2 regions of the Noviherbaspirillum sp. FW303-A3 genome follow, and region 2 is predicted to be linked to the other one. Evidence: predicted binding sites of a transcription regulator. Region 2 holds the regulator's gene; the other holds the start of a gene.
The links. The regulator FliA, encoded in region 2, starts transcription of late flagellar genes. The targets are predictions, from matches to a motif close to CTAAAGTTTNNNNNNNNNNNGCCGNTA.
Positions count from the first base shown of each region.

Region 1: the regulator FliA is predicted to act here: its motif matches at 10,710-10,736, upstream of AC3WOY_RS15750 (SPM autocatalytic domain-containing protein).

Region 1 covers NZ_JBYTAZ010000001.1:3,262,364-3,276,786, reverse strand. The annotation lists gene AC3WOY_RS15820 (hydantoinase B/oxoprolinase family protein) at 1-453, shown strand, start outside; gene AC3WOY_RS15815 (Crp/Fnr family transcriptional regulator) at 450-1,136, opposite strand; gene rarD (EamA family transporter RarD) at 1,306-2,187, shown strand; gene AC3WOY_RS15805 (OmpW/AlkL family protein) at 2,240-2,854, opposite strand; gene ettA (energy-dependent translational throttle protein EttA) at 3,099-4,766, shown strand; gene AC3WOY_RS15795 (GAF domain-containing protein) at 4,963-5,472, shown strand; gene AC3WOY_RS15790 (response regulator) at 5,482-5,892, shown strand; gene AC3WOY_RS15785 (hypothetical protein) at 6,042-6,461, shown strand; gene AC3WOY_RS15780 (hypothetical protein) at 6,462-6,698, opposite strand; gene AC3WOY_RS15775 (methyltransferase domain-containing protein) at 6,812-7,486, opposite strand; gene AC3WOY_RS15770 (hypothetical protein) at 7,676-7,888, shown strand; gene AC3WOY_RS15765 (hypothetical protein) at 8,031-8,213, shown strand; gene AC3WOY_RS15760 (SPW repeat domain-containing protein) at 8,312-8,674, opposite strand; gene AC3WOY_RS15755 (DUF4198 domain-containing protein) at 8,766-9,575, opposite strand; gene AC3WOY_RS15750 (SPM autocatalytic domain-containing protein) at 9,632-10,678, opposite strand; gene AC3WOY_RS15745 (flagellar brake protein) at 10,907-11,560, shown strand; gene AC3WOY_RS15740 (hypothetical protein) at 11,652-11,957, shown strand; gene AC3WOY_RS15735 (substrate-binding periplasmic protein) at 12,093-12,884, shown strand; gene AC3WOY_RS15730 (putative pterin-binding protein) at 12,909-13,484, shown strand; gene AC3WOY_RS15725 (putative bifunctional diguanylate cyclase/phosphodiesterase) at 13,572-14,423, shown strand, end outside.
Region 2 covers NZ_JBYTAZ010000001.1:4,839,451-4,853,873, reverse strand. The annotation lists gene AC3WOY_RS23350 (flagellar basal body L-ring protein FlgH) at 1-271, opposite strand, end outside; gene flgG (flagellar basal-body rod protein FlgG) at 293-1,075, opposite strand; gene flgF (flagellar basal-body rod protein FlgF) at 1,117-1,857, opposite strand; gene flgE (flagellar hook protein FlgE) at 1,910-3,115, opposite strand; gene AC3WOY_RS23330 (flagellar hook assembly protein FlgD) at 3,153-3,821, opposite strand; gene flgC (flagellar basal body rod protein FlgC) at 3,836-4,240, opposite strand; gene flgB (flagellar basal body rod protein FlgB) at 4,243-4,656, opposite strand; gene flgA (flagellar basal body P-ring formation chaperone FlgA) at 4,827-5,534, shown strand; gene flgM (flagellar biosynthesis anti-sigma factor FlgM) at 5,645-5,950, shown strand; gene AC3WOY_RS23305 (flagella synthesis protein FlgN) at 5,958-6,434, shown strand; gene motD (flagellar motor protein MotD) at 6,486-7,247, opposite strand; gene AC3WOY_RS23295 (flagellar motor protein) at 7,266-8,003, opposite strand; gene AC3WOY_RS23290 (RNA polymerase sigma factor FliA) at 7,985-8,716, opposite strand; gene AC3WOY_RS23285 (MinD/ParA family ATP-binding protein) at 8,761-9,570, opposite strand; gene flhF (flagellar biosynthesis GTPase FlhF) at 9,563-10,891, opposite strand; gene flhA (flagellar biosynthesis protein FlhA) at 10,888-12,975, opposite strand; gene flhB (flagellar biosynthesis protein FlhB) at 12,972-14,141, opposite strand; gene AC3WOY_RS23265 (EAL and HDOD domain-containing protein) at 14,301-14,423, opposite strand, start outside.

The DNA.
Region 1 (14,423 bases), 1.6 Mb from region 2:
AACAACTTCACCTTCGGCAATGACCGTTACCAGTACTACGAAACCATCTCTGGCGGATCGGGCGCGGGGCCGGGATTCGACGGGACCGCAGTCGTGCAGACGCACATGACCAACTCGCGCCTCACCGATCCGGAAGTGCTGGAGTGGAGATTCCCGGTACGGCTGGAGAGTTACGAGATCCGGCACGGTTCAGGGGGGACGGGAAAGTGGAAAGGCGGCGATGGCGGCGTGCGCAAGGTGCGCTTCCTGGAGAGGATGACGGCATCCATCCTGTCGAACAACCGGGTCGTTCCGCCTTTCGGCGCTGCGGGCGGCGGCGATGGGAAGTGCGGCAGGAACTACGTGGTTCGTGCCGATGGCCGTGTGGAAGAACTGGGTTTTGTGGCGAGGACCGAGATGGAACCCGGCGATGTATTCGTCATCGAAACGCCGGGCGGTGGTGGCTACGGTTAAGACTGGAATTTGCGAAGACCGTCGAGGTCGAGAATGGTAACGCCGCCGTATTCGGCCTTGACCAGACCCGCCTCATCCAGCGCCTTCAGTGAACCGTTCACCCTTTGGCGCGAAGCGTTGCACAGGTAGCCCAGTTCTTCCTGCGAGATCTTCAGCTGCGGACTGATGCCGGGATTGAGGTGCGGATTGAACAGCGCGGCGAGGCAGCGTGCGAGGCGCGCCGTGGTGTCGAGCATGCGGTCGTATTCGACCAGCGAGATGAACATGCCGAGGCGCTCGTTCAACAGCGTCATCACGAAGCGGTTGAAGCCGATGCTGTTGTCGAGCAGCCAGTGGAAGGTGGCGCGCGGCATCAGCGCAAGCCGCGTGTCGCGCAGGGCGATGACGTCGTACTGGCGCGGCGCATCCTTCAGCAGCGAACCTTCACCGAACCATGCGCCGCCGAGCACGCCGGTGAAGGTGATGATCTTGCCCTCGGGGGAGACGCTGCTCATCTTGAGCAGGCCATCGATGGCGCCGACCCAGTGTTCGGCCGGCTCGCCCTTGCGGCATGCGTAGCCACCGGCGGGCACGAAGCGCTCCGTCACGTCGGCTTCGACGCGCGCCATCTGTTCGGCGCTGAGCGACTTGGCCCAGGCGGTGTTGCGGATCGTTTGAGCGAGGGTTGGCGGTGTCGGGATCATTGCTGTCGGGATGCCTGCTGAGGTCGGCACTGATCATATACGTTTGCGCTTCCGGCTGCCACCACACGCGATGAAGGGATTGCTGGGATAATAAGCCGGCCGCAGCCGCTACCCGGGCCACGGTGCTTCCTTGCATCCTATCGGGTGCGCATCTCTCAATCCGAACGATATGAATCCTGGAATCCTGTACGCCGCTTCGGCTTACGCGCTGTGGGGCGTGTTCCCGCTGTATTTCAAGTCGCTGCAGGAAATCCCGCCGATGGAGATCCTGCTGCACCGCATGGTGTGGTCGCTCGTGTTCGTGGCGGCGGTGCTTGCGGTGCGCAAGCAATGGGCGTGGCTGGGCGACGTGGTGCGCCGGCCGAAGGTGCTGGCCGGTTTCGCGGCGAGCGCCGTGCTCCTGTCTTCCAACTGGTTCATCTATATCTGGGCGGTCAACAACGGCCATGTGGTCGAGTCGAGCCTGGGTTACTTCATCAATCCGCTGTTCAATGTGCTGCTGGGGATGCTGATCCTGCGCGAGCGGCTGCGCCCGATTCAATGGATCGCCGTCGGCATCGCCGCCTTCGGCGTCGCATGGCTCACCTGGCACGGCGGCACGCTGCCGTGGATTGCGCTGCTGCTGGCGACGACGTTTGCGCTGTACGGACTGTTGCGCAAGACGGCCGCACTAGGCGCGCTGGAAGGACTGGCGCTGGAAACCCTGCTGCTGTTTCCGCTGGCGTGCGGCTATCTCGTGTTGCTGTCGGTGCAGGGGCAAAACCATTTCACGACGGCGTCGACCAGCGCACAGTTGCTGCTCGCCGCGGCCGGCCCGATCACCGCGATCCCGCTGCTGCTGTTCGCCTCGGGGGCGCGCCGCATTCCCTTGTCCCTGCTCGGCCTGCTGCAGTACATCGGGCCGACGCTGCAATTGCTGCTGGGCGTGTGGCTCTATCACGAACCGTTCGGTGGCGCGCGGCTGGCCGGGTTTGCGCTGATCTGGAGCGCGCTGGCGGTCTACACCGCCGAAGGATTGTGGCAGAACTGGAAGGCGAGACAAGGCGCATAAAAAAAAGCCGGCCTTGCGACCGGCTTTGCCCTGTTATTGCAGTACTGCCGAATCAGAAGCGATAGCCAACGCCAACGCCGATCAGCAGCGGGTCAACCTTGACCGCGCTGACCTTCGCGCCGCCAACCATCACGTCGCTGCGGATCTGCACTTTCTTCACATCCAGGTTGATCGACCAGTTCTTGTCGATCTTGAAATCCACGCCGGCTTGCAGTGCCAGGCCGAAGCTGTGGCTCTCGAGGTCGCCTGCGCCGCTCAGGAGCTTGACGCTGCTGAGACGGGTGTAGTTGACGCCTGCACCGACGTACGGGCTGACTTGTGCGCCCGGCGTGAAGTGGTATTGCAGGGTCAGGGTCGGCGGCAGGTGCTTGAAGGTGCCGATATTGGTGCCGGACAGTGCCACGTCATGCTTCTGCGGATAGGTCAGGATCAGTTCAGCAGCCAGGTTGGGCGACAGGAAGTAGGTGATGTCCACTTCCGGGATCGTCTTGTTGCTGACGGTGATCTGGTCAGCCGGGCCGACGCCGCCGACCGGGTCGGACTTGTCTGCCGGGTTGAGGTTCACGGCGCGGGCGCGGATCTGCCACGGGCTCTGCTGAGCCATTGCCTGGGAGGCAACACCGACACCGAGGGCTGCGAGGGCAAGAATTGCTACGGACTTTTTCATCGTTTTTCCCCTTTAGGTTGGCTTGTGTAAGTACCGCGGGGGACTGTATTCCTGCACTGCATCAAAAACGTTGACCTAGATCAATAAATAACCACAACATTGGTAGGGGTTATTTTGGGTCATTTGGATTGGCGTCCTTTTGTGATAGCGACGTGCCGCACGGCTTCCGGACAACCTGCGGGGAGCCTGATCGGGTATCCTTGCACTCTCTCTTTTCATCAGTACCCATTCACTCGGATTTTCCATGGCTCAATACGTCTACACCATGAACCGCGTGGGCAAGATCGTTCCGCCCAAGCGCCAGATTCTCAAAGACATTTCGCTGTCCTTCTTCCCCGGCGCCAAGATCGGCGTGCTCGGCCTGAACGGCTCGGGCAAGTCGACCCTGCTCAAGATCATGGCCGGCATCGACAAGGACATCGAAGGCGAAGCCGTGCCGATGCCGGGCCTGAACATCGGCTACTTGCCGCAGGAGCCGCAGCTGGATCCGGAAATGACGGTGCGCCAGGCGGTGGAATCCGGCCTCGGCGAAGTGGCCGAAGCGCAGTCCAAGCTGGACGCCGTGTACGCCGCCTATGCCGAACCGGATGCCGACTTCGACGCGCTGGCCGCCGAACAGGCACGCCTGGAAGCGATCATTGCCACCTCCGGCGGCGGCAACCTCGACCAGCAGCTGGAAATTGCGGCCGACGCGCTGCGCCTGCCGCCTTGGGACGCCAAGGTCGGCGTGCTGTCCGGCGGCGAGAAGCGCCGTGTCGCGCTGTGCAAGCTGCTGCTGTCCAAGCCCGACATGCTGCTGCTCGACGAACCGACCAACCACCTCGACGCCGAATCCGTCGAATGGCTTGAGCAATTCCTGCAGCGCTTCCCCGGCACCGTGGTCGGCATCACCCACGACCGCTACTTCCTCGACAACGCTGCCGAATGGATTCTCGAACTGGACCGCGGTTACGGCATTCCCTGGAAGGGCAATTACAGCTCCTGGCTGGAACAGAAGGAAGCACGCCTGAAGCAGGAAGAAGCGACCGAATCCGCACGCCAGAAGACCATCCAGAAGGAACTGGAGTGGGTGCGCCAGAATCCGAAGGGCCGCCAGGCCAAGAGCAAGGCGCGCCTTGCCCGCTTCAACGAGCTATCCGAACACGAATACCAGAAGCGCAACGAGACGCAGGAAATCTTCATCCCGGTCGCCGAACGCCTGGGCAATGAAGTGATCGAGTTCAAGAACGTCTCCAAGTCCTTCGGCGACCGCCTGCTGATCGACGATCTCAGCTTCAAGATTCCGGCCGGCGCGATCGTCGGCATCATCGGCCCGAACGGTGCGGGTAAATCGACGCTGTTCAAGATGATCGCAGGGAAAGAGCAGCCGGACAGCGGTGAAGTGGTGGTCGGCCCGACGGTGAAGCTGTCGCTGGTCGACCAGTCGCGCGAAGACCTCGGCAACAAGAAGACCGTGTTTGAAGACGTCTCCAACGGCGCCGACATCCTGACTGTCGGCCGCTTCGAAATGCCGTCGCGCGCCTACCTCGGCCGCTTCAACTTCAAGGGCGGCGACCAGCAGAAGATCGTCGGCAACCTGTCCGGCGGCGAACGTGGCCGCCTGCACCTGGCCAAGACCCTGCTCATGGGCGGCAACGTGCTGCTGCTGGACGAACCGTCGAACGACCTCGACGTGGAAACCCTGCGCGCGCTGGAAGATGCGCTGCTGGAATTCGCGGGCAGCGTGATGGTGATCTCGCACGACCGCTGGTTCCTCGATCGTATCGCCACGCACATCCTGGCCTTCGAAGGCGACTCCAAGGTCGTATTCTTCGACGGCAACTACCAGGAATACGAGGCCGACAAGGTCAAGCGACTGGGCGAGGAAGGCGCGAAGCCGAAGCGTATCCGATACAAGCCGGTGACGCGATAAGCAGGCAGCAAGGGCGCATTTCGATGCGCCCTTTTTTGTGGGCACAGCGATGGCTGTCCTTGTCTGCACAATTTGCAGCCTGGATGGAGCAAAGCGGAATCCAGGCTACTTCTTCCGAGGCAAGCGCGCAACGCCGCTTGCCGCTGCACCGTCCTTCCAGTAAAGTCGTTCCAACACCCCTTAGTCACCGGATGCCATGCAAGCTGCCCCGATTCCTGCGAATGACGAAGAACGGCTTGCGGCGCTGCACGCGCTGCTGATCCTCGACACCCCTCCGGAGCAGCGTTTCGACCGCATCGTCGACTTCGCCGCGCGCGAGTTCGACGTCCCGATCGCCCTGCTGACGCTGGTCGACCGCGATCGTCAGTGGTTCAAGGCGCGCTACGGCTTGCCGGCGTGCGAGACCGGCCGCGACATCTCTTTCTGCGGGCACGCGATCCTGCATCCGGAAGTCCTTGTGGTGGAGGATGCGCGCACCGACGAACGCTTCGTCGACAATCCGCTGGTGACCGACGATCCCTATATCCGCTTCTACGCCGGCGCGCCCCTGCAACTGCCGAACGGCCATATCGTCGGGACACTATGCGTGATCGACCGCCGCAGCCGGCGTTTCGATCCTGTCGAACATTCGATCCTGCTGACCCTGCGCGACCTCGTCGTCAGGGAGCTGGTGGCGGCAGGAAGCTCGCTCGACGAGCAGGACTAGGAGGACGCGATGCCAAACAGCGTGCCGCAGGCCAAGGGCCGGTTGCCTATGTTATTGCTGGAGACAGATCCCCTGCTTCGCCGCACAGTGGCACTGACAGCGCGGGCGATGGGACTGGCGGACGTCCATGAAGCCGGCAGCCCGCAGGTTGCGCGGCGCATGATCCGCGAGCACGCCTTTCGCGGCGCGGTCATTGCGCTTGATTTCGGGGAACGGCAATACAACCAGTACGACCTGTCGCTGATCGATGAGATCCGCGATGGCGAAAACACACGCGCCATTCCCATCGCCGTGCTCGTCTCCAGCTGCGATGCACCGCTGCTCCAGGAACTGCGCCTGCGCGAAGTCACCCGCGTCATTCTCAAACCGTTTCGCGCCCGCACACTGCTCGACACCTTCGCAGCCTTTCAGGAAAGTTGACGCGAGCGGTTCAAAGCGCCAGCGCCATCTCGTGCCACGCCATGCCGACGTGCGCCGTCGGCGACGGCCGGAGAATGCGGGCGCAGTAGTCCGGAGGCAATGGTGATGGAGCGTAGCATCTTTAGCTGGCCGGCATTGTCCAAAGCGATATGCCGCTGACACTGCTTTTCCCGCCCGGCCCGCTGTACGCGCGCTATCGCGCCGTGGAGGATGCGCTCGATTTCGCACGCCGCATGCATGAGCGCCAACTGGCCCTGCGCACCGCCCATCCCGGCAGCTACGAGCCCGACGTGCATGCGATCGTGCTCGCCTTCAACCTGCGTGTCATCGGAAGGAAGATGGATGCGCTCGTCGCCGCCTTTCGCTCGGAGATTCGCGTCGGGCAGCAAGGCGGCGTATCGGAGGAAACCGTCGAACTGCAAGCCGCCCTGCAGCACTACAACGCGGCTGTGGCGGCGCGCGATGCCTGGGACAATCCCGTCGACGCGTCGGTCAATGTGCTCGACCTCGCGTTCGACTGCCTGTCGTCGGTCGAGCGCGACATACAGGCTTTCGAGGAACAAAACTGATCATTGAATGGCGCCCTGGTCGCGCAGCCATTCGACCAGCTTCTGCAAGCCTTCCTGGTTGATCGAGATGGTGCTCGATACGAGCATGCCGTCGCCTGGCGTTTCTTCCTTGATCTGCACGTCGATCATCGAATCGTTGCCGGGATGCAGGTTGACGACGAGCTTTTCGATGCCCGCCGCTGTCGTGTTCTGGATGATCGCCTGCCCGGAAGGGGAAGCATTGAATGTGGTCTGCATGATGTGCTCCGAAAAGCCTGCCGGAATGCCGCGCACAACCGTCCCTGCATCCCCGCGGCGCTCCTTTCAGGCTAGGCGGCAAGCGGGGAAATTGCGATGGCGCGGCAGAAACTTCAGGCTTTTCTTTTCCGGATCATCAGGAAGAAATGCGCCTTGAAACCAAGCACGCGCTTGTGGCCGACATCATGCTCCGGCTTGCCCGGCAGCAGGCTGGCGAAGCGGTATAACGCCGGGGCATCGACCGGGTTGAGCATGCCGACGGACGCCCACTTCCCCTTGCCGAACCATTTCAGCAGGCGACGCCATGCCGGGTCGGGAAGCAGATGGAGGAAGGGCAGGCGCGATTTGAATTCGATGGGATGGCGGCGGTTGGCGGTAGCGAGGAAGACGCCTTTCCGCGCGACGCGATACAGTTCCGCCACCAGCGCGTACTGGCGCTCGGTGCCGCCGCTGTGCTCGATGACCTCATTGCAGAACACCCAGTCGAAGGCGCCGTCGGCATAAGGCAGGCGCGTATCGGGTGCCTTGCGCGAGACGGCCGGCGGTTCCATTTCGCAGGGGGTGATGCGCATCCTGTCCGGAAGGTCGCTCCATGCGGAGAGGTAATCGCTGTTGTCGAACAGCGTGGTGGGTTTCATGTACAGGTTGAGCACGGTTCCCTCCGGCGCGTCCTGCCTGAATGCCGTAAAGGCATCAAACAGTTTTCGGCGCTGCGACGACAGTATCCGTTCGATCCCACCGCGCGCCGGAACGCTGCTGTATTCCGCATTGGCTGCGTGCTTCAACATTCTCCCTCCATGACATGGCCGCTCCGGCAATCTCCGCCGCCGGAATATCGGGATCATTATTCAATGCGCATGCATGCCCATGGTTGTGGAAACACAAGGAAGATGCCGGGCTGATGTTGAACATTTACCCAGAGGAACATTGTCACGAGGAAGTTGTCTATCCTCACGACAATGTTCTGGAGATATCACATGCTCAATATCCGCGTAGGCGACACGGTGGCGTTCAAGCGCAGCGTCGCGCAGAAGTGCAGTTCCGAAGAGGTCGCGGAATTTCGCGGCGTGGTGACCGGCATCGCCGGCGACTGGCTGTTCCTGGAAGAAGCATCGGGACGCACGCGCGTCATGCCGATCGACAGCATGTGCCGCGTTGCCGCCAATGGCGCGATCCTCGAACTGGTGTGACTTTCCGCGCCGCCTTTGAGACGCCTCAATCATTAGTGCACCGCACCATTCGCCGCTGGTGAATTGCCGGGCAGCGCTCTATAGTGAACCAAGCGCGCAATCCAGGGAGGAGTCACACGGCACTTTTCATTGGAGGCAAGTCATGAAGAAGATTCTTGTTGTCCTGATCGTCATGCTCACGGCAGGTTGCGCCGGCATGCACAGTTCAGGTTATTCGAGCGGTACTGGCGGCAGCGGCGCCGGCACGGATAACACGTATCGTCCCAACTTCAATCCGGCCTTTGAGCGCATGGACAGTTCATTCCAACCGTACTTCGGGGGTTAAACAAGGCGGAAAATCAACAAGCCGCGCAGCATGCCAGGGGAATCATGCCGTGTGCAGCCCGGGCGGGAAGCATTGCGCTTCCCGCCTTTCCATGAGGGTCAGGAATGCTTGACCCTATGGTTTTCTTCTTCATGACGCATGAAGAGGCGTTCCAGTGCCCAGAATGAGAATCCGGATACGAGGAAACCCGAGATGAAGGCGTTCGCGGTTGCCACCGTATTGTCGGCGTAACCCCACGCCCAGGGCGATATCATCAGCCCCGCTCCGAATACGGCATTGCCCCATTCTTCCAGCTGGTTCGGCAGGAAGATATCCTCGACCGAAAGCAGGATCACCGCCACCCCGACCGCTACCGCACACCATGCGGCCACCTGCGGAAGCGACAAGGCCCACGGCGCGATGCACAACCAGACGCCGACCGCCATTTCCAGCCTGTCTTGCCAACGATTGATGCTGTCCATGATTGCCTCCTTTCAGGAGTACTGTGTGTTTTTTCAGTATAGGGCAGCGCAATGCGCTTGCAAGAATGTAAATACATGCGCATCTCCTGCCCTATCGCCGGCGGGAAGGAAGTTCGAAGGTGAGGTTGCCCCAGAAACTGTCCCAGTCCGCATCGGCAGTGCCGGCAGCGGGGATCATGTGCACCGTGCTGACCATCCACGGTCCGGGATACGGCAAGGTGAGGCGCACGCGCCCATCGGCGTTGCTACGCGCGCGGACCACCGTCGTTTGCCCGTCCCTTCTGTGCCAGGCCTTGACCAGCATCCCGTGCAGCGGCTTGTCGTCGAACAGCAGGCGAAAACCGAGCGTGTCGCCGGGCGACGCAGAGAGCGGATCGGCCAGAGGCATGATCTCCAGTCTCTGACCGGTCCGCCCGGCAAACGCGCTATCGGCCCGGCCGACCTTTACCAGCGCCTTGGCGTTGCGGCGATAGCGTTCACGGCCGGGCGTCTCCGCCGTGCCATCCTGTTCACGCTGGCGGATGATCGCGTCGAGTCCTTCCTCGTGCAGGTAGGCGTGGAACTTGTCGGCGGACAGCGTCAGCATGCTGGGTGCGCTGTCGAATGCAATGACATGGGTGCCTGCGCGCGTGAACGTCATGTTCAGTGAGGGCGGTGCAATATGCGCCTTCACCGGTCCGCCGCGCTCGCCTGCGGCATGGACGCGCATGCTCGCGGCATGCGATGGACTGACGCCGATGCGCTCGCCTTCGAAGTATTCGCCGACGAACATGCCCACTGCAGCCGTGCCGCCCACGGGAAGAGAGAAAGGCGCCGGCCACAGCCAGAATTCGTGTGCGCCGGCAAATGGGGAAAGAAAAACAGTCCAGGCCGTCAGGGCCGTGCGTGCCAGTCGTTTCATTGCGAAGTCGTGGAAAGGTCGATGACCTATTCTACGAGGCGGCGGCGCATTCGGATTCAGACCATCAGGTCGATCTGCTGCACGGTGCCCGCGCCACCGTTCTCCGCAAGGTAGACACCCGAACTGCGCACCGCGCCGAGTTCCTGGTTGGCACTGTCCTTGAGTTCGAATGGCGTCTCAGCCCTGCCGAGGTAGACGGCCCCTACGCCATAGGACTTCGCGGAGTTCAGCGTGCCGCCGCCCTTGTCGTCCTGCATCCACACGCGCAGCTGCGCGAAGACCGGGTCGTTGTCATCGATCCAGCCGTTGCCGTCGCTGTCGAATTCCGCAAGTTCGGCGAAGCCGTCCCCGCTGGTCGGGCCGAACAATTCCTTGCCCGAGTCGATCTTGCCGTTGCCGTTGTGGTCGAGCGCGAGGTAGCCGCGATTTCCCGTGAGCAGCGGCACCTGTTCCGCCTTGCCGTCACCGTCCAGGTCGAAGCTGAAGCGGCGGTTCTGCAATTGCGCCGCCGTACCGTCGAAGTTGATGACGAGCGGGTCCTTGCGTACCGCATCGCCGGCACGCAGGGAGACCGAGGATTCTTCGCGATAGCTGCGGAACATGTCGAGGTCGAGGGTCAGGCTGATCTCCTTGCCGTCGGCGGTGCGGATGAGTGCTTCCGCATGGAAGGTGGTGTGTTCCGTTTCTTCGCGTACTTCATGCCGGTCGTAGGCGATGCCGAAGCCGGCGCGCGGCGGCGGCTCGGGATGCTCCGCGGCTGGTGTCGGCGCCTCTGGGGCCATGTCGTCCGCCGAGACCGTCTTTACCTTCACGCCGGTCATCATCTCGACGACCAGCTTGATGAAGTAATAGACAGGGTCGTTCTCCGCATTTTCGATCGCGTCTTCGACCGCCTGTGCCTCCGATGCGGCAGGCGGCGGTGCCGCAGCTGCAGCCGCCATGCGTGCAGCGGCCGAGATCGCGACCACGGACGGCGCATTTTCGCCGGACTCGGCGGCAGGCGGCTCGTCGCCGACCCAGGCGCGCAGGGTTTCCCGCACTTCGGCGCGCTGGTTGGCGCGATGCGATGCATTGAACTGGATGTTGGACGCGTCGATTTTCATGGCAAGCCCCGGCAATACGACATATGTCTTGTAACGTCCGGTTGCCCGAGAACTTGATAACCATCAAGTGAAAGTCTTTCTATCCTTCGCCGCTGCTTGATAGCCCCATGGATATGGGATGGTGTCGTGACGGATAGGAGCGTGTAATGGTCTTTGACTGCAAGTTACTGCACAACAATATTTTCCATGTTCGCCATGCACACCCGCACCCGCCCGAATTTCGAAGACATGAAATTGCAAGTCGGGACCCGGCTGCAACTCATCCTTGCCCGTCCCGGCAAGCCGACCTACTTCTCGTCCCTGATCGGTTACGCCACCGGCGAATACCTGCTGGTGAAGATACCCGTCGAACACGGACTGACCGTTCCGATGCTGGAAGGCGAGCGCGTCACGGTGCGCGTGTTCTCCGGCGTGTCGGTGTACACCTTTTCCTGCGACATTGAATCGATCCTGCTGGCGCCGCGCTATTACATGCACCTGAGCTTCCCGCAGGAAATCGGAGCGACGCCCCTGCGCAATGCTGCGCGGGTGAAGGTGAGCCTGCCGGTCGAAGTGCGCAGCCCGCCATCGGAACACGGTTCCCCGATCGAGGCCATGCTGTCGGACCTGAGCATCACCGGCGCCTTCATCGCCGCCGGCAAGGTGCTTGGCGGCCCTGGCGACCGGATATCCGTCTCGTTCACGTTCCGCGTGCAGCCGACCAACCAGCAAGTGCAGATCCGCACCGATGCCACGATTTGCAGCAGCCGCCCGCTCGACACGAACGGCAAGCGCGCCGAGCTCCTGCATGGCGTCGGCATCCATTTCGACCGCATCAGCGAAAACGAGCAGTTCATGTTGCAGCATTATCTTTACGATGCGGAAAATGCCGTGATTCCTTGACAAGCTTTTGTTGCCGCGCTGCGACTCGCCACATCAAATTTCCCCGGAGAACGTTTTCCCTGCGCAATTGGCACATACAATCGTGCGCATCATGGAACAGTTGTTGAGCGTGCTGTACGGCGTATCGGGAATCGCGGCGTCGGCACTATATATCCCGCAGATCATCCGCTACCACCGCGATCCGGCAGCGCGCGAATCGATTTCGCTGCTGTCGTGGGGCGGATGGATCGTCATCGCCGCCATCACGATCGCCTACGCCTTGTGGGTGGTGAAAAGCACGCTGATCGCCTCCGTCGCCAGCCTCAACGTGCTGGCGCAGGTTACCGTCCTCGCCTACGGCATCCGCTCCCGTTTTCGCACCGGCAGGTTGCAATCACCCGCGCTGGCCAGGCAGTAACCCGGCCTTTTCGCACCGTCGCAGTGCACGCCCACACAACGAAACAACAAGTCAATAGTTGCGCCGCCAAGGACGCGGCAACAGCCCTATAATCGGGTCAGTCATACTTTCCGCTGCGCAACCCATCAAGCAAACATGCACTGGTCAGAAGGATTCTCATCGTCCCGCAACACGCGCGCGCAAACACGCCGCCGGCTGTTCCTCGCCGCCGCGTTCGCCTGGGTAATCGCACCCGCCGCTGAAGCCATGCCCGAGGTGCGCATCGGCGTCGGCCTGACCAAGCCGCCCTACATCATGGAGAACGGCGATGGCGGCATCGAGTACGAGATCGCCGAGAAGGCCCTGGATGCGAGCGGCTACCGCATGGTGGCGCAGCACCTGCCCCCGGCACGCGCGCTGGCACTGCTGCGCGCCGGCCTGCTCGACGGCATGCTGACCGTCGATGAAGGCATCGGCGGCAACGGATTTTTTTCCGACACCTACATGTACTACCAGAACGTCGCTACGACATTGGCGAGCCGCGGCATACGTCTGCGCGGCATCGGCGACCTGGAGCAGTATTCGATCGCCGCCTTCCAGAATGCCAGCCTCATCCTCGGGCCCGAGTTCAAGGTGCAGGCGGAACGCCACCATGATTACAAGGAACATCCGCAGCAGATCACGCAGAACCGGCTGCTGTACACGGGGCGCGTGGACGTGGTCGTCGGCGACCGCCTCATCTTCCGCTACCTGAACCGTCAGGTGGAGGCCTCCATCAATACCAGCCAGCCGCTGGTGCATCACATGATTTTCAAGCCGAGCGCACGCAAGGCCGTGTTCCGCGATGCCGAGCTGCGCGAGGCGTTCAATGCAGGACTGAAGAAAATCCGGAAGAATGGCACCTACGCCGCCATCTACAAGAAATACAACGAAGTAGCCGAACCCTGAACTCCGTTTCCACAGGAACCTTCTTTGAACAAGCGTGAATTCCTTGCAGGCGCGGCACTCGGCGCCGCTGCCCTTGCCGGCCCTGCCAACGCAGCCTGTCGCCCGCAGTCCTCCCCCGCCCTCCTGACCATTACCGGCGCCATCGGCCGCGGCAACCGCGGACCGCTCGACCCGGCGCTGGACCAGATGATGAAAAAGCAAGGCATCCGGTTCGACAAGGGCCATGCCTTCGACTTTGCATCCCTGGCGGCACTGCCTGCCGTGACGATCCGGCCCACGCTCGAATACGACGGCAAGCCCCACGCGCTGCGCGGGCCGCTGCTCACGGACGTGCTTGCTGCGGCGGGCGTGCGTCGCGGGCAGGCAGAACTCGTGATGCGCGCGATAGACGGCTATGCGCCCACCGCTACGCTGGCGGATATCGGCAAGTACCGGTTCATTGTTGCAACGCACCTGGATGGCAAGCCTATGCCGGTAGGCGGTCTCGGCCCTCTGTGGGCGCTGTATGACGCCGACCGTTTCCCTGACATGGTGGGCAAGCCGCTCAACGAGCGTTTCAGCAACTGTCCATGGGGGCTGTACCATATCGAGGTGCATTGACGGAAGCAGCGGCCGGGGCCGTGTTGAAAGCGGCAAGGGAACTGTTATAGTTGGCCCCTGTCCCCCTTCCTTGACCGTCCTTCTCGCATGAACCAGCCGACCGTACGAGCCGACAAGCGCCGCGCGCCCACTCCGGCCGGCATTGTGCTTCTGTACGCGCTGTTTGCGGCCATGTGGATCGCGGCATCGGACCGGGTGCTGGGCTTCCTGTTCAGCGATCCCGTGCAATTCGAGCGCATCAGCACGCTCAAGGGCATGTTCTTCATTGCCGTCACGAGCCTGCTCCTGTACCTGCTGATCCAACGCTGGCAGGGATCGCTCCGGCAGGCGCTGTCCACCTCCACCCACTACCGCGAACGCCTCGAACGCGTGCTGCACGGTTCCAGCGACGGCTGGTGGGACTGGGATCTGGAATCCGGGCAGGTGTTCTATTCCGCACGGTGCTGGGAAATGCTCGGCTACCAGCCTGAAGAAATGCCGTCGGATACCAACCTGTGGCGCCATCTCGTGCATCCGGAAGACATCGCCGTCGCAACCGGCAGCTTCGATGCAGCGATCGCGCACGCCACGCAGGGCTTTTCCATAGAGATCCGGCTGCGCCACAAGAAGGGGCACTATGTGCCGGTCCTGTCGCGCTACATGGTCCAGCGCAACGCCGACGGCGCCGCGGTCATTGTTTCCGGAACCAATACCGATCTTACCGACCGCAAACGTGCCGAAGAACGCCTGCGGCAGGCAGCCGTGGTCTTCGAAACGACGCATGAAGGAGTGATCGTCACCGATGGCAGCAAGCGCATCCTCATGGTCAACAATGCCTTTACCTCCATCACCGGCTATACCGAAGAAGAAATCCGGGGAAAACGTCCCGATCTCTTGCGTTCCGGCCGGCATTCCAGGGACTTCTACCGCGAGATGTGGGCCAGCATGGCATCGGCCGGG
Region 2 (14,423 bases):
TGCTGGCGGTGTTCGCGGCAGACTTGCCAGCACTGGTCCGCTCATTGATCGAAATGGTCAGCATGTCGCCGACCATGCGCGCACGGCGGTCTTCAAACAGAGGCCGATACGCCGATGCCTGGAAGATGGCGCCGTTGGCTTGCGGGACAGGCGCATTGACCTGGGGCCGCACATTGGTTGGATGCTGAACGATGGTATCCGGAACCGTCGCGCAGCCGACCATTGCAGCGGCAGCAAGCACACTTGTCAGGATCTTGGAAAAACCTCTCATTTCAGCCCCTTGCCGTTTCGATCAGATCTGCGACAAGCGTTGCAGCATCTGGTCGGAAGTCTGGATGGCCTTGCTGTTGATCTCATAGGCGCGCTGCGTCTGGATCATGCTGACCAGCTCCTCGACCACGTTGACGTTCGATGTTTCGACATAGCCTTGCGCGATCAGACCGGCGCCATTCGTGCCTGGCGTATTCGTGCTTGCGGTACCTGATGCGGCAGTTTCGACATAAAGGTTCTCGCCACGGGACTCCAGGCCTGCCGGGTTGACGAATGTCGCCAGCTGGATTGCGCCGATCTGCGTCGGAGACGACTGGCCGGGTTGGGTCACCGAGACAGTACCGTCGCGGCCAACGGTAAAGGTGATCGCATTCGCCGGAATGGTGATTGCAGGCTGGATCACGAAACCGTTCGCCGTGACCAGCTGGCCGTTGGCATCCATGCTGAACGAACCGTCGCGCGTATACGCCGTGCTGCCGTCCGGCATCAGCACCTGGAAAAATCCGGCGCCCTGGATCGCGATGTCCTTGTCGTTGGAGGTTTGCTGCAGGTTCCCCTGGGTAAAGATGCGCTCGGCCGCGACCGGACGCACACCGGTGCCGATCTGAAGGCCGGTGGGCAGCTGCGTTTGCTGCGACGACTGTGCGCCGGGCTGGCGGATGGTTTGGTAAAGCAGGTCCTCGAACACCGCGCGCGAACGCTTGAACCCCGCGGTATTGACGTTCGCGAGGTTGTTCGAGATGACGTCCATCTGCGTTTGCTGCGCGTCCAGACCGGTTTTGGAAATCCAAAGTGAACGGATCATTTCATTTTTCTCCAGGTTCCTGCTTCATTGTGCCGGGCCCGTCAAGCATTGATTGACAGGAGCTGCGCTGCTTTCGTCTCGTTGCTCTCGACATTCTTGAGCAGGTTCATATGCGTCTCGAACTGGCGCGCGAGGCTGATCATGTTGACCATCGCATCCACCGTGTTGACGTTGCTGCCTTCGAGCGCGCCACCGGCGACACGGACATTGGCGTCGGCGTCCGCCGCGTCCCCGCCGCGAACGCGGAACAGCCCGTCATCGCCCCTCACGATCGTTTCCTCTGGCGGATTGACGAGCTTGATCCGTCCCAGGGGCGTTACCGCGCGGGCGCCGGTAGTCGCCACCGCCGAAACGGTGCCGTCGCCCCCTACCATAATCGAGACATCCGGCGGGACGGCAATCGGTCCGCCGTCACCCATGACGTTCAATCCAGTCTGCGTCTGCAGGACGCCGTTCTCGCTGATCTTCAGGCTGCCGTTGCGCGTATAGGCCTCGGTGCCGTCATCGAGCTGCACGGCGATCCAACCCTTGCCCTGCACGGCCACGTCCAGGTCGCGGCCGGTGTTCTGGATCGGACCGGGAGTGAAGTCTGTCCCGACGGTCGCGTCGACGACAAAGGCCCGCGTAGGCAGGCCTTCCCCGATGACGGGCACCGTGCGGAATGAATCCAGCTGGGCCCGGAAACCGGTCGTTGTCGCGTTCGCCAGGTTGTGCGAAGTATTGGCCTGCTGTTCCAGGATATGCTTCGCGCCGGTCATGGCGGTATATATCAGGCGGTCCATTCGTTCTCCATGCAATGCCGGCTATCACGCCTGCACTACGGCTCCAGATGCATTACCTCAGGTTCACCAGGGTCTGCAGGATCTGGTCCTGCGTCTTGATCGTTTGCGCGTTAGCCTGGAACACACGCTGCGCGGTAATCATGTTTACCAGTTCCGCGGTCATGTCGACGTTCGAGTCTTCCACGGCGGAGGACTGGATCAGGCCCATGCGGCCGGAGTTCGGCGTACCGATCAGTGCCACGCCCGAAGCCGCGCTTTCCGCCCACTGGTTGTTACCCAGAGGTTGCAGGCCGTTCGGGTTCGAGAAGTTGGCCAGGACTACCTGACCAAGGGTAGATGTCTTGCCGTTGGTATAACGGCCGGTGATGATGCCGTCGGAACCGATGTTGAAACCGGAGAGGCGACCGGATGCAAAGCCGTTCTGGCTCGTGGAGTTCACGCCAAAGACCGAACCGAATTGCGTTGCCGCGCTCATGTCCAGGTTGATACCGGTTGCGCCGTTGAGCGGCGTTTCCGCACCGTTCGTCAAGGCCATGCTGATCGTTCCCGGAGAACCGGACAGCAGCGTGCCGTCATTGTTGAAATTAAGCGTAGTGATAGCACCAGCACCGATAGTACCGGTCGTGCTCGACGCGAAAACCTGCCAGGTATTGTTTGCCGTCTTGCGGAAGTTGAGCTGCACCACGTGCGAATTGCCCAGGGAATCGTACACAGTCACCGAGGTCGACTTGTTGAAAGCCGGCGCAGCCGTAATCGCCTCGCTGGAGTCGAGGTTGAACTGGATCTCGATATTGCTCGTGTCCTGTGGAGAAAGGTCGGCGGTACTGATGCGCAGGTCAGTCGGACTGCCGGTCGAAAGCACGCCCAGGTTGTTGGCGGAAAAGCCGCTCAGGCGCCCGCCATCCGCGCTCACAATGAATCCGTCCTTGTCGATCTGGAACTGGCCGTTGCGCGCATAGCTGATGGCGCCATCCTTGTTGAGACGGAAGAAGCCGCCACCGTTGATCGCCATATCGAGCGCGCTGTTCGAGGCAGTGATGTTGCCCTGGCTGAACTGCTGCGCGATCTGGGAAACCCGGGTACCGATACCGGCGGTACCGATGCCGGAAGTGCCGCTCAACGAGTTGGCATACACGTCCGCGAACTGCGTCACTGCCGCCTTGAAGCCGACGGTGTTGGCGTTGGCGATGTTGTTGCCGATCGTCTCAAGCTGTTTGGATGCGCCATTGAGACCGCTAAGACCTTGTTGAAAACTCATTTCACTTCTCCTTGATTCAGGCTACCTGGCAACGGTATTAAAGAATTTGCTTCACGTCGGACATGGTGAAATCGCCGACACCGGGCAAAGTGAGCTTCACACCTTGCGCATTGGATGTAACGCTGTTCACGACGCCGAACGACAGGTTGGTCGCTTCCACCTTTTCATTGCCGCGCGTCGCTGTCACCTTGAAGGTGTATTCCCCATTGGCGGCAGCTCCTTTACTCGTTTCACCATCCCACGCCAGCGGATGGATACCCGCCTTCAGTGCGCCGAGGTCCATCGAATGCACGGCCTTGCCGGTGGAGTCCGAAATCGTGACGACGACCTTGTCGGCCGGCTCCGTCAGTTCGAGGCCAAGCAACGCCTTCTTGTCCTGGAGTTCGAGGCTGGAACCCGGCACGAACACGCCGTGCCCGATCATGTTTGCAGCTGCCACCTGCTGGCTTGCCTGGTAGCTCCCCATCAGGGATTCCATGGTGGCATTCAGCTTCTCGATGCCTGTCACGGTGGACAGCTGCGCCAGCTGGCTGGTGACCTGGGCATTGTCCAGAGGATTCAGCGGATCCTGGTTCTTCATCTGCGTCACCAGCAGCGTCATGAAACGGTCCTGCGCATCCTGCGTGGTCGACGTCGCCTTTTTCGCAGGATTCATGGCAGCCATGAGATCCTCGTTAACCTTGTTGTTCGTCTGTACGGTGGTCATTCAATACTCCTGGCTTACTGGCCCAGCGTGAGCGTCTTCAGCAGCATGGTCTTGGCCGCATTCGCAACTTCGACGTTGTTTTGATATGAGCGCGATGCCGAGATCATGTTGACCATCTCCTCCACCACGTTCACGTTCGGCATCGCGACATAGCCCTTTTCGTCGGCCTGGGGATGCTTGGGGTCGTACACCATCTTGGGCGGCGACGGATCCTCCACCACCTGTTGCACCTTCACGCCGCTGGCGCCCGGCGTGTTCGAGGGGACTGCCTGAAACACGACCTGCTTGGCCTTGTACGTCTGTCCCGTTGCGCTTGTCGTGCTGTCGGCGTTGGCAAGATTGCTGGCAACGGTATTCAGGCGCTGGCCCTGCGCACTCATTGCCGAAGCGGATACATTGAGAATATTAAACAGCGACATGATTATTGCCCCTGTACGGCTGCAAGCAGCTTCTTGAGTGCGCCGCCCGCGAAAGTGATGCTCGCTTCGTAACGCAGCGCGTTATCGGCGAATTTTGCGCGTTCGGCATCCATATCGACCGTATTGCCATCCACGCTGCCCTGTGCCGCGGTACTGTAGAGCAGCGGCACGCCACTGGCTGTCGTTGCTGCCTTGCCGCTCAAATGATTGGGCGACGTCTTCACCATCGCCCCGTCAGCCGCGGCCGAACCGGGCGACATGGCCTGCTTCAGCGCACTGTTGAAGTCGATATCACGCGCCTTGTAATTCGGCGTATCGGCATTGGCGATGTTCGAAGCCAGCACCTGCTGCCGCTCCGAGCGCAGACGCAGCGCGGCCTGGTGGAATTGCAGCGCCTCGTCAAGCTTCCCGATCATGACTACCTCCGGAGACTTCGGTTACAAAAAAGACAACTCGAACCGATGATGGATTAATGTAGGCTTGATCATACGGAGGGCGATGTCACACCTATCGAACGAGAAGACTTCAAAACTGTCCCTTATTCATCATTTTGATTCACCACTCCCTCTTTAACATGTAGCCTGCAATGAATCCCTTTTTCGCCACCCTCTCTGCCGCCGCGGCAGTCGCTCTGTGCGTTTTGCCTGGCCTCGTCCACGGCCAGACGCAGCGCCAGGACACGTCCCTGGTCAGACAGGCCGTCGAGCAGTTCCTTCGCGTCCAGACGGCGGGACTACCCGGAGAGGTAAATATTTCGGTCGGCAATGTGGATACCCGCACCAACCTCCCGCAGTGCGCGGAACCGCAGGCATTCATGCCGAACGGCAGCCGCATCTGGGGCAAGACAACCGTCGGTGTGCGCTGCACCACGCCCTCCCCCTGGACCATTTATGTCGCTGCAACGGTACAGGTCATCGGTGAGTACGTCATCACCGCCGCCCCGCTCGCCCAGGGACACGCGGTTGGCGCGACAGACGTGGTCAAGATCAAGGGGGACCTGACAGCATTGCCAAACGGAATCATTACCGATGCCAACCAGGCAATCGGCAGGACCGTCGCCATTTCACTGCCGTCCGGCGCGCCGCTGCGCAGCGATAGCCTTCGCAGCCAGCCGGCAGTGCAGCAAGGACAATCCGTGCGCGTTGTCTCTTCCGGCCCCGGATTTCGCGTTTCCGCCGAAGCACGGGCACTGAATAACGCTTCCGAAGGTCAAATAGCGCAGGCAAGGACAGCTTCGGGACAAGTCGTCAGCGGCATCGCCAAGGCTGGCGGCATAGTGGAAGTAGGCTATTGAGCGACAAGAGATTTTTCCGGAATTCTGCAATCAGGCGCTAAAGTTTCCCGAAATAGCGTCGATAAGAAAGATGACAAGCAGTAGAAGACCAACCAGACAAGGAAAATGCCGTGAAAATCGATGACTCACTCAAGAAAACCGGAGGGTTGGGCGTTGGCACAACGCAAACCCGGTCCGGGAAAGGGGCAGACAAGGCTGCCCCTGTCAGCCCGGCTCCGGCCGGCTCTGACACCGTCAAGCTTTCTTCGAAGCTGGAATCGCTGGCCCAGGTTGGCGGCAATTCCGTGTTCGACGCAAAGAAGGTGGAAGAAATCAAGGCCGCAATCGCGGAAGGCCGGTTCCAGGTGGACGCTGAAAAGGTCGCCAACGGTCTGCTCGATACGGTCAACGACTTGATTCGTACTCGCAAGGCTTAAGAAACACATGCAATCTCTCGGTAATACACTGGCGCAGACCCTCGCTGAAGAAGTCCGTGCCGCAGGCGCCCTGCTCGATTTGCTCCGTCTGGAGCAGGCACACCTTGTCGATGCCAACATCGATGAGCTGATCAAGGTTACCGAAGAGAAGACGAAAATCGTCGCCCGCATGGGCGAACTCTCGCTTGGCCGGCATCGCGCCCTGGCTGGCGCGGGATTGGAAGCCAGCGAAGAAGGCATGCAGAAATGGGCCAGCAGCCCGACCACTGAAGCCTCCGCCGCCCAATCCTGGACCGCATTGCTTCAGCTTGCCCGCGAGGCGAAAGAACTGAACCGCACCAATGGCATGCTGATCGGCCGCCATCTGAACCGCAACCAGGCTGCCCTGAATATCCTTCAGGGTAGCGGCGAAGGCGGCAACATGTACGGCCCGAACGGCCAGTCCGCATCGCAATCCGGCAGCCGCCGCCTCGTCATCGGCTGATCCGATCGATGCCGGTGCCGCGCGCATCGGCGAATTCCCCGCTTCAGCAGCTTACCGCGGCGCCTTCACCGGCACTTCCGTCGCATTTTCCGGCAGGTTGGACAGAATCATGACCGACACCCGCCTGTTGCGCATCCTGCCTTCCGCCGTATCGTTCGGTCCGACCGGTTGCGTCGGTCCGTGACCGACCGCCGTCATGCGCTTTTCGGCGATGCCGCTGTCAATGAACAACCTGACAACGCTCGACGCACGTACCGAGGACAATTCCCAGTTTGACGGGAACTGCGCATTCTTGATCGGAACGCTGTCGGTGTGCCCTTCCACCTGGATGGCGTGATCGTCATTCCTGAGGACGTCGGCCACTGCACGCAATGCCTCGCTGCTTTCCCCGGAAAGTCTGGCATCGCCCGGCGCAAACAGGACGCTCGCATTGATTTCGACGTTCACCCCGCGCGCGCTCTGGGTTACGCGCACCTTGCCCTGCTGCACCAGCGGCGCCATGACGTCCTGGATATTGCGCGCTACGGTGGTGAGCTGCTCCTTTTCGCGGCGCAGCGCCTCGTTATTGCGCTGCCGTGGCGGGAGCACAAGGGGCAAGCCGGTTGGGGCTGCCTCTGCCTGGACTTTCGCCGTCGGCACGCGGCCGAATGCATTCACGAGCGAATTCGACAGTACGCGGTACTTGCCCTCATTGATGGAGGACAGCGCGTACATCACGACAAAAAAGGCAAACAGCAGCGTAATGAAGTCGGCGTAGGACACCATCCAGCGGTCATGGTTGTCGCTGTCGTCGTCGTATTTTTTTCGCGCCATGATTGCCGGTGATGATCGCTAGCGATACGCGAGGATGCGCTCTTCGATGACGCGCGCGTTATCGCCGTTGGCAACGCTGCAGAACACATCCGTCAACATCTCGCGCCGGCGCACTTCGTCTGCAACGATGGTCTTGAGCTTGTTGGCAATGGGCAGGAACACCATGTTGGCAAGGCCGACCCCATAGACCGTCGCCACGAATGCCACCGCAATGCCGCCGCCAAGCTTGCTGGGGTCGGTCAGGTTCTCCATCACCTGGATGAGACCGAGCACCGCACCGAGAATGCCGATGGTCGGCGCGTAACCGCCCGCCGCCTCCCAGATCTTCACTGCCTGGCGCTCGCGCCGCTCATAAGTGGAAATATCGGCTTCAAGGATTTCGCGGATCTTGTAAGGATCGATGCCATCAACGATCAGGCGCAATCCCTTGACCGTAAACTGGTCTTTTACCGATTCGACGTAGCGTTCCAGACTCAGCAAGCCTTCACGGCGTGCCGTCGCACTCCAGAGCGTGATTTGCTGCGCCAGTCCGAGCGTCTTGTCGGGAGGAGGAACGAAAACCCACTGGAGCATCTTCGCGCCGCGCAGGAACGTCGCCGTGCCGCTTTGCAGCAGAACGGCACCCATCGTTCCGACCACGACAATCACAAAGGCCGCCGGCTGGATCAGCGAATCGATGTGGCCACCCTCCAGCGCCTGCCCGAACAGGACGCCGACGATGCCGATCGCGAGGCCGGCTAAGCTAGCCCAGTCCACGCCTGCTCCCGCAATCTCGAACGCATGCGCGCGATTGCCTGGCTGTGCAGCTGGCAGACGCGCGATTCGGATACGCCCATCACGGCGCCGATTTCCTTCAGGTTCATCTCCTGCTCGTAGTAGAGACCCATCAGGATTTTTTCCCTCTCGGGCAAGGCTTCGATGGCGCGAATGACGGCATCGCGGAAGCCGGTGTTCATCAACGCCTTCAAGGGATCGCTTTGCTCGTCGATGCAGTAGCGGTCGAGGAAATGCTCGCCCTCGTCCTTGTCGTTGAAATCCTCGTAGTAGACCAACTGGTGGCCGCTGCCTTCATTGAGCATCTCCTGATACTCGTCCAGCGAGAGCTTCAGCTCCTTCGCGATTTCCGCTTCCAAAGGTGCGCGGCCGAGCTTTTGTTGCAATTTATTCATCGCAACTTCAATCTTGCGCATGTTCTGGCGGATGCTCCGCGGGAGCCAGTCGCTGCTTCGCAGCTCATCCAGCATGGCGCCGCGGATACGCTGCACCGCATAGGTTTCGAACTGCGCGCCGTGGTTTTCCTCGTAACGGCTCACTGCGTCCAGCAGGCCGATCATGCCGGCCTGGATGAGGTCGTCCACCTCCACGCTTGGCGGCAGTTTGGCTTTCATCTGGTGTGCCAGCTTCTTTACCAGAGGCGCGTGCTCCTCCAGCAGCTGGTTCTTGTCGGATTTTCCGCTAACGGTGTACATAGTTTTCGGGTGCGAGAGTCAGCACCAGTATCAGAACCGCCATGTTATCCCGCTGCGGCCATATCCGACAACACAACCCTCCCTGCCAGGCGCCTGAACGCCACCGATGCCCCCGCCAGAGGGAAGGCATCGACCACTGCGCGGCCGAGGTGCATGGCACGCTTCAAATGCTCGTCGGCCGGGACCGAGCCCATCGAATTCAACTTGACAGCCAGATAACGGTTGGCCGCCTTGGCCATGTTTTCATAGACCACCTGCGCTTCCTTGTCGGTGGCGCCGGTGATGAGGATACTGAACGGTCGGCGGCCGAGCTTGTTGTTGAGACGCTTGATGAGCGTGTAGGCAACCTTGATCGATTCCGGGTTGTTCGCGACCTGCACGACGATCTCGGTGTCGTTCAGGGCCGGGATGGCGAGAGAATCTTCCTTGTCGAGTTCGGCATCGACGACCACGATGTCGGCGCGGGTGGCGAGCTGGTCGAATGCATCGTCCATGCGGCTTGCCAGTTCTGCATCCTTCACTGCGCTCCGCTGCAGGCCGCGCTTGAGTGCAGCCACGCCAAAGCCTTGCGGCATCTGCTGGATCGCATCGTCGAGCCTGCGTTCCTGCCTTGCGATCTGGGTCAGCGTGGCGCCGCGCAATGCGTCGAGGCGAGAGGCTATCCCTTCCGATGCGAGGCTTGCATCCACCAGCAACACATCGCGTCCGGCCTGCGCCAGGGACGCGCCGAGGTTGACGAGCATGGCGCCCTTCTCTTCGTCGGAAGCAGCAGACAGGAAGGTAAACACACGCGGCTTCGGGCCGGTGAGCATGCGCCGCAGGCCTTCTGCCTGGTCGAAATCAAAACTAGCCAAGGGTCACCTCGCGCAAACCTTTGTCGTTCATTGCTGCCGCCGCACCAATGATCAGCGGGAGTTCGTCGTCCTGGTACTGGAACGGCGCCGTCTCTCGCTTGAGCTTGAAGGCGCGGTCGATCAGGTAATGCTGGTTGGGGACGTGCAGGTCTTCCGGAACGCGCTGGCCGTTGGCCACGTAGTACAGGTTGAGCTTCTGGCGGATCAGCACATCGAGGACATTGCCGACCGTAGCCGCTTCATCGAGTTTGGTAATGATGCAGCCGGCGAGCCCGCCGCCCTGGTAGGAGCGCACCACTTCATTCAGCGTCTCGCCGGTGGAGGTGGCTGACATGCAGAGCAGGCGCTTCACTTTCGCATCCGTGCCGGAGAGCATGGCAATCTGTTCTGCCACCATCTTGTCGCGCTGGCCCATGCCGACCGTGTCGATCAGGACGGTATGCTTGTTCTTCAATTCCTCCAGCGCGATGCGCAGGTCGGTCTCGTCCTTCACGGAGTGCACCATCACGCCGAGGATCTTGCCGTAGATGCGCAACTGCTCGTAACCGCCGATACGATAGCCGTCTGTCGTGATCAGTGCGAGCTTGCCGGCACCGTGGCGCATCACGCAGCGCGCCGCCAGCTTGGCGGTCGTCGTTGTCTTGCCCACACCGGTCGGTCCAACGAGCGCGTAGACGCCGCCCTTTTCCAGGATTTCGCTCTCGTTGCCGATGACGTTCAGGTTGCGTGCGAGGACGGATTTGACCCATGCCAATCCGTTTTCTGTTTTTTCGCCCGCAGGCAGCTTCTGTGTCACATAGCGTGCAAGACTGGCACTGAAGCCGGCTGAGAGCAATTCGCGCATCACGTTGGCCTTGATCGGCTCGCGCTTCTGCTGGCTGCTCCAGGCGATCTCGGCCAGCTGCGATTCCAGCATGCCGCGCATGGCGCGCAATTCGGACATCACTTCCGAAATATCAGCACTGCTGCGTTCTTTCGCAACGCCATTACGACTCGCGGCAAGCGCGTCGGCGAGGTTGGATGCCTGGTCGCTATCGATGGGGCGGCCTGCGCCGAATGCGGGTGGCGCAGCCTCGGGCACAACTTCCGGCTGGCGCTTGACGCCGAATGCGGCGAGGGTCGATTCGGAAAGCGGCGCCTTGGCAGGTTTCTCGATCACAGGCTCGGCCAGCGAAGACATGTCTTCCGGCGCGAGGGCAAGGATCTCGACCATGCCATTGATGGTCCGGTTGGAGAGGATCACCGCATCAGGGCCCAATGCTTCGCGCACCAGCCGCCACGCATCGCGTGAGGTTTTTGCGGAGAATTTTCTTACGTTCATGCTTGGCCTCCAACTAGGCTTGTAACTCGTATCGTCTTGGAATCAGGAAGTTCAGCGTGCGACAGCACCTTCAGCTGTGGCAGCGCGCGGCGCAGGAAACGGGCGAGCAATGCGCGCAGCGGTCCCGGCACCAGCAATACCGGCGGCAACCCCATCTGCTCCTGCTGGCGCGCCGCACGTTCGGCCTGCTGCGCGATCGTGTCGGCAAGACCCGGCTCGATGCCGGCGCCTTCCGGGCCGCTCGACTGCAAAGCCTGCATCAGGATGCGTTCCAGCCGGCTGTCGAGGGTGATGACGGACAGCTCATTGGACGATGGGAAAATCTGCTGGACGATCGCACGGCCGAGCGCGACGCGCACCTGTGCCGTGAGTTCGTTCGGATCCTGGGTGGCCGGACTGTATTCCGACAGCACCTCGATAATGGTGCGCATGTCGCGGATATGAACGCCTTCGACGAGGAGGTTCTGCAGCACTTTCTGCAGGGTCGAGAGGGAGACGACTTTCGGCACCAGGTCTTCGACGAGCTTGGGCGCTTCCTTGCCGAGGTGGTCGAGCAATTGCTGCACTTCCTGGCGGCCCAGCAGCTCGGCTGCGTGGGTGGTAATGAGGTGGTTCATGTGGGTCGCGATCACGGTGCCGGCATCGACCACCGTGTAGCCCATCGCCTGCGCCTGGTCGCGCAGGCCGGCATCGATCCAGGTCGCCGGCAGGCCGAATGCCGGATCGGTCGTCGCCACGCCGGGCAGATTGCCCTGCACCATGCCGGGATTGATCGCGAGGAACTGCCCGACGTATGCCTCGCCCTGCCCGACTTCCACGCCCTTGAGCGTAATGCGGTAAGCGGAAGGTTTGAGTTCGAGGTTGTCGCGGATGTGAACCGGCGGCGAGAGGAAACCGACTTCCTGCGCAAACTTCTTGCGAATGCCCTTGATGCGGCGCAAGAGCTCGCCGTTCTGCGACTTGTCGACCAGCGGAATCAGGCGATAGCCGACTTCCAGTCCGAGGGTGTCGACCGGCATGATGTCCTGCCAGGTTGCCTCTTCTACTTCCGGCGCGGTCATGGCCACTTCAGGTTCCGGAGGCGGGGCTTCGGCCACGCGCTGGTTGCGCTTCTTGAGCAGGTAAGCGCCACCGCCAAGCGCACCGCCCAGCAGCAGGAAAGCGATGTGCGGCATGCCCGGAATCAGGCCCATGCCGCCGATGATGCCACCGGTGATGTACAGGACATCAGGTTTGGCGAACAGCTGATTGACCAGCTGGCCGCCGATGTCCTGCTCGCTCGCGACGCGGGAAACAACCACGCCCGCTGCGGTGGAAATGATCAGCGAGGGAATCTGCGCAACCAGGCCGTCGCCGATTGCCAGCAGCGTGTAGTTCTTGATCGCGGCATCGAAGGCCAGGTCATGCTGCACCATGCCCACGATGAGACCGCCGAAGATGTTGATGACCGTGACCAGGATGCCGGCTACGGCATCGCCGCGCACATATTTACTTGCACCGTCCATGGCGCCGTAGAATTCGGCTTCCTGCGCCACTTCGGTACGGCGCCGGCGCGCTTCCTGCTCGCCGATCATGCCGGCGTTCAGGTCGGCATCGATCGCCATCTGCTTGCCCGGCATCGCATCGAGGGCGAATCGCGCACCCACTTCGGCGATACGCCCGGCGCCCTTGGTGACGACCACGAAGTTGATGATGGTCAGGATGATGAACACCACGATACCGACCGTATAGTTCCCGCCAATCAGGAAATGGCCGAATGCTTCGATCACCTTGCCCGCCGCATCCGGGCCGGTATGCCCCTCGGTCAGCACGACACGCGTCGATGCAACGTTCAGCGACAGGCGCAGCATGGTGCTGACCAGGAGCACGGTCGGGAACACCATGAAATCCAGCGGCTTGACCGTATACAGGCTGGTCAGCAGCACGATGATCGACAGCGCGATGTTGAAGCTGAAAAAGATATCCAGCGCAAATGCCGGCAGCGGCAATACCATCATCGCCAGCATCATGATGATGAGGAGAGGCGCAGCAAGCGCCTTGCTCGATTGTCCGGTCAGCCACGCAGGCAGAGTCAGGCCGTTCATTGCATCAATCCATTGTCAGGCGTTGCTGGCTTGGCGTTCAGCGGATCCATATCGGCCGGCACGTCGATCTGCTCCGGCACGGACGGACGGACGCCGCCGTGCTGGCCATAGGCGCGCAGCTGGAATACGTAGGCAAGCACTTCCGCGACAGCGGTATAGAGCGCCGCCGGGATCTCGTCGCCCAGTTCTGCGTGGCGGTACAGCGCACGCGCCAGCGGCGGCGCTTCGAGCATGGCGACCTTGTGTTCCGTGGCGATTTCGCGGATCTTCGCGGCGACTTCGTCGGCGCCCTTGGCGACAACGACCGGCGCGCGCATCTTGCCTTCGGTGTACTTGAGCGCGACGGCATAGTGGGTCGGGTTGGTCACCACCACGTCGGCGGTCGGGATTTCGGCCATCATGCGGCGCTTGGCCATCTCGCGCTGCAACTGGCGGATACGCGCCTTGACCATCGGGTCGCCGTCGGACTCCTTGGACTCCTGCCGCACTTCTTCGCGTGTCATCTTGAGCTTGTTCGCGTAATGCCACATCTGGTACGGAGCGTCGATGAGTGCAATCACGACCAGGCCAAAGACGATGGTGATGAATCCGGTGAGCAGCATGCTGCCGAGGTGTGCCCAGCCGGTATGGAGAGGCTCCGCACTCAGTGCGAGCATTTCCTCGGTCTGGCTCGAGATCACAATCCATGCAATAACGCCGACGAGCAACGCCTTTCCGACCGCCTTGACCAGCTCCACCAGGGAGCGAGTGGAAAACATGTTGCCGATGCCGCTTAACGGATTGAGGCGCGCAAAATTGGGCATCAGCGCCTTGGTGCTGAACAGCCAGCCGCCGATCAGCAGCGGCGAGCCCAGGGCGACCAGCAGAAGGATGCCTGCCAGCGGCGCAAGGCCGATCAGGACATCAATGAGGCCGGGAACGATACGGGTCAGGAGAAGGCTGAAATCGAAGGCTTGCTCCCGCTCCAGCGTGAGGCTGGAGGAAAGCATGCTGTTGAGGCGACGGATAAGCTGCTCTCCGGAGAACCAGAGACCAAGCCCGGCAGCCAGCAAAACAGTACAGGTGGCCAGTTCCCGCGACCGGGGAACATCGCCTTCCTCTCGCGCCTGCTCCAGTCTTCTGGGCGACGCGGGTTCTGTTTTTTCGAGATCGCTGTCTTCGGCCACTGCCGGCTCCTATTTTTCCCGCAGTGCGCTCCGGACGACGCACTAGGGACGAATAGGAAGGATTATTCGCGATATAACAGAATCGCTATCGCGGGAATAAGTGAGGAAACCCCCCGTTATTCATTGCCGCTGGATAACGGGGTCAAGAGCGGGAGGAATTCAGATCTTCAGGCTCTGCGCCCATGCCAGCGCGGACATCTGCGCCTGGTTGACCTGCTTGGCGCCGATACAGAGCGACATTGCCATCGAGTCAACATTTTTCGAGTTCAGCTCGCATGCTTC